DNA from 3 places in the Neobacillus sp. DFD-2R genome. Region 1 is predicted to be linked to each of the others. Evidence: riboswitches for the same ligand, from Rfam matches in the RefSeq annotation. Region 1 holds a riboswitch; each other region holds the start of a gene.
The links. A riboswitch is a leader RNA that binds a small molecule or an ion and turns the genes downstream of it on or off. The one in region 1 is predicted to bind lysine.

Region 1 (3,288 bases):
AAGGCGTTTTATAATTGAAAGAAAGTCCAATAATGATACAATTTTTTACCAGAATCTATAAAGAAAAATTTCTTCTTTTAATGGGCAACATAAGTATAATGATAAACATAATAAAATATTGTAACATAACAAAGTTTCATTCATTTCTTTTTGATTTGTCGAAAAAACTGTAATGAAATAAAAAACAAATTGTATATAATAGAATGATAGAAAGAGGGGAGACTTTTGAAAGATAGTACTGTAATAGAACGTGATATCAATTCAGATGAATCAAGAACTGTTTCAATTTTTGGTTATGAATTAATCAGGGAAACCGTTTTGCCTGAGATTCTGGGCAAAGATACCCCGGAAATCCTGTACTGGGCCGGCAAACGACTGGCGAGAAAATATCCTTTGCATACTTATGATGAAATTATTGAATTTTTCTCCTCAGCCTCTTGGGGCCAATTAGAGATTAAAAGTGAAAATAAGGATGAAATGGAATTTGAGCTAATGAGCCCTCTCATAGTATCGCGGGTAAAATCGAAAGCCGAGCATTTTTTTCAACTGGAAGCCGGGTTTTTAGCCCAACAAATTGAACTCCAAAAAGAGGTCATTGCCGAAACCTTTGAACATCCTGTCAAAAAATCCAATAAAGTCCAATTCACCGTCAAATGGGATAAAAAAGATCAAATCTAAAAGGATAAAAGCTTTCATAGGAAAATTGACTCTCCCTATGAAAGCTTTTCTTTTTTTGTTTATCCACCCAAGGTGGACATTTCCCGAAAATGTCCACCAACGGTGTCAGGCACCTTGTGAAAGTCCGAACGCTTCATGCAGGGCTTCGACTGCTTTAAGCATGTTTTTTTCTTCGACGACGGCTGATACTTTGATTTCTGAAGTGCTGACCATTTTTACTTGGATATCGTTTGCTGCAAGGACTTCAAACATTCTTGCCGCTACCCCCGGATTGGAGATCATTCCTGAGCCGACAATAGATACTTTAGCTAGTTTGTTTTCGGCATCAAGTTGGTCATAGTTCAATGATTCTTTATTATCTTCAAGTACACGTAAGGTTTCCATTAAATCTTCCGTTTTAATAGAGAAGGAAAGATTTGCTGTTTCTGCTTCTGTTGTACTTTGAATGATAATGTCTACGTTGATATGATTATGAGCTAATGTTGTAAAAATTGTTGATAGGCTGGTTAATGAATTTGTTAAGCCTAATACGGTAACTTTAGTAATTTCTTCTTCAAATGCGACTCCACGGACAACTAAATTTTGTTCCATTGTTGCTTCCCCCTCAATGACTGTTCCTTCAATTTTCTCCATGCTTGAGCGAACCTCAAGCCGAACATTATAATTTTTAGCAAACTCAACTGCCCTCGGATGTAACACCCCTGCACCCAAATTGGCAAGCTCAAGCATTTCATCATAGGAGACAGATAATAGTTTACGTGCATTTTTGATATACCTTGGGTCTGTTGTGAAAACCCCGGTCACATCGGTATAGATATCGCACTTATCTGCTTTTAATGCCGCCGCTAAAGCTACTGCAGTTGTGTCGGAGCCGCCACGGCCAAGAGTGGTAATTTCACCATTTTCAGTGATTCCCTGGAAGCCGGCAACAATTACAACCTTCCCGGCCGATAACTCACTCTCAATTGCCTCAGTATTTATTTTCGTAATTCGGGCATTTCCGTGAATTGGTTCTGTGATGATTCCTGCCTGCCAGCCTGTAAAAGAAACGGCACCCAATCCTTTTTGATTTAAAGCCATTGACAACAAGGCAATTGTCACCTGTTCCCCGGTCGTTAAAAGCATATCCATTTCCCTTTTATTAGGCTGAGGGGAAATTTCTTTTGCCAGATTGACGAGTTGGTCTGTTGATTTTCCCATCGCTGAAACGACGACAACAACATTGTTGCCTTTTTCCGTTTCTTGCCTTACACATTCAGCTACATTTAAAATTCTTTCAACACTTCCAACGGAAGTTCCACCGAATTTTTGAACTATTAATCCCATTGTTTCCCCTTCTTTCAATTGATGCTAAACTTTAGTTTTCTCTAAAAAACAAAAAAAGCAATGAGAAGGCATCTCATTGCTTGAATAACACAAAAAAAATTTGTGCAGACAATGTAAGATAGCTCTCCAAGACATACGTCCTGACAATCCGGCATTTATTCAATACAGGACCAGCAAAGAAAGAAATGAGACTCTCTCCACTTCGGCGAACATTCCCTTTCAAAGTTCTTCATTGAAGCTCATCCTTCTCAGAACCTTTACTCTTGAAGCTCGCACCTCTACCTTCACTTTAACACTTAAAAGTGATAGTAAATTAAATTTTCATTCATTATAGCATAGCCATTTTTTTCTGACAATCACTCTGTACGAAGTTTGTTGATTAATTCTTCTGCTACATTGGCAGGGATTCCAATTGCCGTAAACTCCTCGATACCTGCTTCCTTCATTTTTTTCACTGAGCCAAAATGTTTTAATAATAATTTTTTTCGTTTTTCGCCAATTCCAGGAATATCATCCAGAAGGGATTGAAAAGCACTTTTCCCGCGAATTTGACGATGAAACGTAATCGCAAATCGGTGGACTTCATCCTGAATTCTTTGCAGCAAATAAAATTCCTGGCTGTTTCTTGCCAGCGGAACAATTTCCAATGGATTACCGTAAAGCAATTGTGATGTTCGGTGTTTTTCATCTTTTACAAGTCCTGATAATGGTATGTCCAAACCCAGTTCATTCTCCAAAACATCTCTTACAGCCTCAACATGCCCTTTGCCGCCGTCAATAATAATTAAATCCGGAAGCGGAAGGTTTTCCTTCAAAGCGCGAGAGTACCTTCTTCTCGTCACTTCCCTCATTGATTCATAATCATCGGGCCCCTGTACTGATTTAATTTTATACTTCCGGTATTCCCGTTTATTTGCCTTACCGTCAATAAAAACAACCATAGCCGAAACAGGGTCCGTACCCTGAATATTGGAATTATCAAATGCCTCGATCCGATGCGGGGTATAAATACCAAGCAGGTTTCCTAACGTTTCAATCGCCTTCGTTGTTCTTTCTTCATCTTTTTCAATCAGCGAAAATTTCTCATTCAAAGCAATCTTCGCATTTTTGATAGCCATTTTAACGAGGTCCTTTTTCTGTCCGCGCTGCGGCTTTAGCACCTTTATCTCAAGAAGCTGTTCCGCCAAATTCAAATCAATTTCATCCTGAATAAGGATCTCTTTTGGTTTAAAATGATTCGGTTTCGTATAAAACTGTCCCAAGAAGGTTAAAATTTCTTCCTCA
Region 2 (3,288 bases), 660 kb from region 1:
TAAACTCGCGGGTAAAGATAAAAAATCCGCGGAATTAATAAAATGGATAAAACATTCGAAATTTTCTGAGTTTATGGGATAAAAAAATAGCACGCGCAATTGCGTGCTAGCGTAATTAATTTGATAAATCACATTTCTGTAAAGGAATAACCTTTGTCTTTTTCGTAAATTTATAGACAAGCCATAAAATCAGGAACAATGGTAAACCGATGTAAGAAACTAAAACGCCATTCCAATCGACATGATCTCCCATAAATGCTGAGTAGTTTTGTCCTAAAACAACAAATCCACAGACAGCAAAAGCGAAGATTGGTCCAAATGGGAAGAATTTTGATTTATAAGGTAATAAGTTTAAGTCTTTACCTTGGGCAACATATGCCTTCCGGAAACGGTAATGACAAATGGCAATTCCGAGCCATGCGATAAATCCCGACATTCCGGAAGCGTTTAATAACCATACATAAACAGTGCCATCTCCAAATAAAGAAGCAAGGAATGCGAGCGTACCTACTAACGAAGTGACAATTAATGCATTAACGGGTACACCATTTTTGTTTAATTTACCAAGGAATTTAGGTGCATTGCCTTGACGTGCTAAATCCCACAGCATACGAGTTGAAGCGTACATTCCTGAATTTCCTGCAGATAATACTGCTGTTAAAATGACAGCATTCATAACAGATGCAGCGAAGGCAATTCCTGCCTTTTGAAAAACAAGTGTAAAAGGAGATACACTTACATCACTATTTGCCAAAGAACTGTTTGTATAAGGAATCAAAAGTCCAATTACTAGGATAGCTAATACATAGAATAAAAGAATACGCCAGAATACTTGTTTTACAGCACGAGGAATTGATTTGGACGGGTCATCCGTTTCTCCTGCAGCAACCCCTAAAAGTTCTGTTCCTTGGAAGGAGAAGCCAGCTGCCATAAAGATTCCCAGCATGGACATAAAGCCGCCATGGAATGGTGCATCGCCAATCGTGAAGTTTTTAAAGCCGATTACGTGACCACCCATAATCCCAAAAATCATCAATGCACCAGCAATAACAAAGATAATAACGGTAACTACTTTAATAAGTGAGAACCAGTATTCAGCCTCCCCGAAACCCTTTACAGAAAGATAATTTAATAGAAACATAATGATTAAAAAGACTGCGCTCCATATAAATGAAGGAGTATGCGGAAACCAGAACTTCATAATCATCGTTACCGCAGATAATTCGGCAGCAATTGTAATCGCCCAGTTATACCAGTAATTCCACCCAAGGGCGAAGCCGAGGGAAGGATCTACAAATTTGTTTGCATATGTGCTAAAGCTTCCTGCAACAGGCATATAGGCACCCATTTCGGCAAGGCTGGTCATTAAAAAATAAACCATGACACCAATTACAAGATAGGAAAGAAGGGCACCTCCGGGACCGGCAGAATGGATAGCTCCACCACTGGCAAGAAATAAACCGGTACCAATTGTTCCTCCCAGTGAAATCATTGTAAGGTGACGAGCTTTTAAGCTTCGTTTTAATTCCGTTGCTTCATTTTTAGGTGTATAACTTTCTTTTATTACACGTGCAGTTTGCATTGTCTTGACTCCTTTTATTTATTTTTGGAAGGAGTTTGGAATAAAAAATACCATCGAAGTAGAATCGATGGCATTGTCAATACCCCGCATCATACCTTCCGAAAGATAGCTCAACACGAATGGCTGGCAGGGCCAAACGTGACAGTTCTGTTCCTATTTGGAGACAGCCCCAGCATGCTTTTCCAGAGATGAAAGCACACTTCGGCAGCTTTTCCTTTCTAACGGAGTCAGGGATATCTCTGCATCTCATCCGTTATACTAATAAAAACCGCGACCTCTACCTCATCGGTTTGATGAGGATTTATGATATGAAATTAATATACTCCTAAAGTATAAATACTATTGTAAAATTGTCAATGTATTCTCGTTAAAAATATAACAGAGCAAAATTATATTATAGCATGAATATTGATTTTATGTGTATAAATATTCACTTTAAGAATCAAGTTAATCTTTAGTTTGTATTGAAAAAACGAGTGGGAAATGGGTAAAGAAGCAACAAAATTGTAATTGACAGATAATTTATTATTATTATAAAAAACTTTTAAATTTACATTAGCGATAAGAATCGGTATTATTTTCTAAAAGAAATATGGCAGGTGTGAGGAGGACTTTTCCGTGAGATTTATTGGAATTATTATCGGATCCCTTATCGTTGTAGTGGGATTTAACCTTTTCTTAATCCCCCATGAAGTGTTAAGTAGTGGGCTAAGCGGGATCTCAATGATTTTGGGGATGATTACTCCTCTTAATACAGGGCTGGCAAACTTCCTATTGAACTTTCCGTTATTAATTATCGGATATAAAATGATTGGCAAAAAGTTTGTCTTGAATTCAATCTTTTCTGTATTGATTATATCTTTAGGTCTATATTTAGTTCCTGTCCATGAAATTGCGAAGGATACAATTCTATCTTCGATCTTCGGTGGTGCCTTAACAGGACTGGGGGTAGGGATTGTCTTCCGTTGTTCAGGATCAACTGGCGGATTTGACATCATTGGTATGATTATTGCGAGAAAAAGAGACTTTCCAATCGGTGTTTTGCTTTCGGGTATGAACGCAGTTGTTATCGTAATCAGTGGCTTTTTGTTTAATTGGGATTCGGCGCTTAATACATTAGTTTCCATCTATGTAACCGGAAAAGTTGTGGATACCATATACACTGATCATGCGAAGCTGACAATCATGATTATTACCAATAAGGGTGAGGAAATGAGGAAGCATTTGCTTACCAATTTGTATAGAGGCTTAACAATCATGGATGGTGTTGGCGGTTATTCGAATGATAAACGTAATATTTTAGTTACTGTAATTTCCCGTTATGAACTAAATGAAGTAAAGAACCTCATTTCGGAGGTCGACACAGATGCATTCGTTAATATTACTGAAACGATAGAAGTTATGGGGCTTTTTCATCGACCAAGCCCGAAATAAAAATAACCCCGGAATGGGGTTATTTTTATTTCAGTTAATTATTAAATCGATTTTTTTAGTATCAACAAATAATTCTGAATTCTGATATACTAAAATAATGGATAAAAATCCTATGGCTATAGTAAAAAGGGTTGGAATTGAAACAGAAAAAAGAAGGGAAGGGAATCAATGCGGTCCATTATATTAGGCATTTTTGCCGCTTTCTTTTTTGCATTTACATTTATTCTTAACAGGAAGATGGACCTGGCAGGAGGAAGTTGGATTTGGAGTTC
Region 3 (3,288 bases), 2.1 Mb from region 1:
GTTGCTTCAACTTCTGCTGCACGCCATAGCCGGAGTGAATGTGTAACAGCTTCAACTGATTCTGTTGACTTTTTACATCCTATTCGAACAACTGATTCCGTCCATTTTGATTCCTATGTAACATGGACAGGTACGTCATCAATGGAAGTGTTCGTAAAGATTATTGCTGAAAATTTAAAAAGCGGTGAACGTAAGGTGGCAGCAACTGCTCTATTAACATTTGTCGCACTTGATGAAAATAAACGCCCGGCGCGTGTTCCACAAGTCATTCCGGAAACAGCGGAAGAGAAAAAATTACATGAAACAGCACCTGACCGAGCAAAAATGCGTAAAGAAAGAAAACAAAAAAGTAAAGAACTGGCAGAGTTTTTAACAACGAATTATCCATGGGACGAAAATGCTTTAAAGGAATTCGTTTAGCGGACTGTCCGCAATGAAACTTTCTGATAGGAATTTAATCAGAGTTGAGCAAAATACTATTTAAAAACACATGGTGCTTTTGACTTACCTGGCGAAATGTGAATTATAGATAGCAAAAAATAGGCTGCCTTCATTCCAAATCATTTTGGAGTGATGCAGCCTATTTTTTCTTGTATTCCTTAAGGAATACAAAAAGCAATTTTAATCGAATTAGATAAGTACTTCTGTTTTGTCAGCTGCAAGAATACTTTCCAGCGCCTTTTTTTCTGCATCATTTATTGGAACCAATGGTAAGCGGACACCGCCAACATTGATTCCGGTCATATTTAATGCTGCTTTTACAGGTGTTGGATTTGGTGCGGAAAATAATGCTTTCATTATTGGAAGCAGTCTGCGATGCGCTGAAGCAGCATCCTGGAGATTGCCGTTTTTAAAATTACTAATCATTTCTTGCATTTCATTCCCAATGATATGGGAAGCAACGGAAATAATTCCGGTTCCGCCGATCGCTAATACCGGTAAAGTTAAACCATCATCACCACTGTACAATGTAAAGTCATTTGGGGTTTGGCTAATGATGTCTGACATGGCATCCAAGTTACCGCTTGCTTCTTTTATGGAAACAATATTGTCAATCTTCGAAAGACGGACAATGGTCTCTACAGACATGTTAACAACGCTTCGTCCCGGGATATTGTAAAGCATAACCGGTAATCGTGTTGATTCGGCAATCGCTTTAAAATGTTGATATAATCCTTCTTGAGACGGTTTGTTGTAGTATGGAACGACGAGCATAATCCCATCCACTCCTGCTTCCTCAGCAAGACTTGTTAAGCTGATGGAGGCTTTCGTGTTATTTGATCCAGTCCCGGCAATAACCGGAATTCTACCATCGACAACCTCTACAACAAATTTAAACAACGCTACTTTTTCTTCTGTTGTTAAGGTAGGGGACTCGCCGGTGGTACCGGCAATAACTAATCCATCCGTTCCATTAGCAATTAAATAATTGACTAAAGCTCTCGTCGCGTTAAAATCAACCTCGCCATTTTGATCAAATGGCGTAACCATTGCAGTTAAAATCTGGCCAAAATTCATAATTTCTCACCCTTTTAATAGATTTTTAAAATTAGAGGTGGTGGTTAAGGCCGTTCAAAATCAACGCAAAAAAGCAACAACGAGGGTTCGCTGTTGCAGTAGAAACATTCAATAAAAACAAGTTCCCATGCGTGAGATAGCCCTCCATATAGTTTCCTATATGACAGTTCAGTATTTCTTCAATAGCTGAACCAGCTTCAAGAATAATGAGAATCTTTTAGCTTCGGCAAATTCCCCTTTCCACAATCGTCAATGGATCTCATTATCCTCACATTGCGTACTAATGGTCTTTGCGCCTCTATCCTCACTTCAAAAGGTTTGAAGTAAGAAAAATATTTAATTGTATGTAATATAACAGGAAATTCCTTTTAATACAAGGGTATTTGGATATCTTTTATCTAACTTTATTTTTTGGGTTTTTATATAATGAAGAAATTAGTCACTCGTGTAAAATAAAATAGAGGTGGGAAAAGAATGATAGTAAATAATATCCTAGTGGTTAGCCCAATGTACAAAGAACTAAAGACTTTAATAGAAAAGGAAGACTTCCGTCAAAATTTTCGCTATAAGCCTGAGGATGGGCTTACCCAGGCTGATTTAGGGTGGGCCGACGCTTTAGTTTCTTTCAATTTAAAATCTAATTATGATTATAGTCATGTAAAATGGGTACACTCCCTGGGTGCGGGCGTTGACCGTTTTTTATTTAAAAAAGACTGGAAGGAAGCTGTTTTACTAACAAGAACCATTTGTTCCTTTGGACAAAGAATTGCAGAGTATTGTTTAAGCTACATCCTGAAAGATTTACAGTTTCACGACCAATTTCATGAAATAAAGCGCCAAAATAAATGGCAGCCCATAACTCCGAAGTTATTGAATGAACAAAAGGTCATGATCTATGGAACCGGTGAGATTGGACAAAAAACGGCTAAGATTTTGGCTGGACTTGGAGTAGAAGTATACGGTGTATCTTTAAGCGGGAAGGAAAAAGATTATTTTCACGAGGTTATGCCGGCTTGTTCCCATTTTTCACGATTAAGTGAAATGAATTACATCATTAATACCTTGCCATTAACCGAACAAACAGCAAATTTATTCGATGAGAATCTCTTTTCACATTTATCAAATGCAGGACTTATTAATGTGGGAAGGGGTGCATCCCTTGATGAGGAAGCCTTACTAAATGCTTTAAATGATAATCATGTCAGATTTGCCGTTCTCGATGTATTTTCACAAGAGCCGCTTCCCGAGAATCATCCATTTTGGAATCATCCAAATATACATATCACCCCACATATTTCTGCTGTAACAACACCTAATGAGGGTGCTGCATGTTTTATCGAAACACTGAAAAACATTGAAGAAAATAAGCCCCTTCATAATAAGGTGGATACAAAAAAAGGCTATTAAATTGTTTTTTGTAAAAATGAAGAAGAGAGTACTCATTCGTTGGTGAGTGCTCTTTTTGGATTTTCAAAACGAATTTAATAAAGTTTATTTATCAGAAACCATGTTTGTCTTCCTAACAAGATGATTGAATGGAAAGGGTATTCTTGCCATAATCAAAAAACATACTAATATATTCGATTGGAGGTACTGATTTTCAAAAGCCAATCATACACTTTATACACTTATTAATGAGAGGAGGAAATACGTTGATTAGCAGCAAATGGGAGGTAGCGGATTTTCTTACAAACTTCGAGACATTTGCCTATTGGAATGGAGAAAAATTTTATCTTACCCTGGAAACTGAAAATCCAAAGGGGACACTAA

Region 2: it holds a riboswitch for lysine, as region 1 does, so the genes downstream of both, AC3ANV_RS10105 (amino acid permease) here and AC3ANV_RS06555 (aspartate kinase) in region 1, are expected to answer to the same signal.
Region 3: it holds a riboswitch for lysine, as region 1 does, so the genes downstream of both, dapA (4-hydroxy-tetrahydrodipicolinate synthase) here and AC3ANV_RS06555 (aspartate kinase) in region 1, are expected to answer to the same signal.

The regions. Positions count from the first base shown of each region.
Region 1 covers NZ_CM173228.1:1,361,536-1,364,823, reverse strand. Annotated here, with positions in the region: gene AC3ANV_RS06560 (YslB family protein) at 226-678, shown strand; gene AC3ANV_RS06555 (aspartate kinase) at 784-2,004, opposite strand; lysine riboswitch at 2,116-2,293, opposite strand; gene uvrC (excinuclease ABC subunit UvrC) at 2,361-3,288, opposite strand, start outside.
Region 2 covers NZ_CM173228.1:2,018,395-2,021,682, forward strand. Annotated here, with positions in the region: gene AC3ANV_RS10105 (amino acid permease) at 116-1,582, opposite strand; lysine riboswitch at 1,681-1,870, opposite strand; gene AC3ANV_RS10110 (YitT family protein) at 2,201-3,016, shown strand; gene AC3ANV_RS10115 (DMT family transporter) at 3,185-3,288, shown strand, end outside.
Region 3 covers NZ_CM173228.1:3,429,648-3,432,935, reverse strand. Annotated here, with positions in the region: gene AC3ANV_RS17210 (acyl-CoA thioesterase) at 1-420, shown strand, start outside; gene dapA (4-hydroxy-tetrahydrodipicolinate synthase) at 631-1,518, opposite strand; lysine riboswitch at 1,648-1,827, opposite strand; gene AC3ANV_RS17200 (D-2-hydroxyacid dehydrogenase) at 1,993-2,925, shown strand; gene AC3ANV_RS17195 (hypothetical protein) at 3,171-3,288, shown strand, end outside.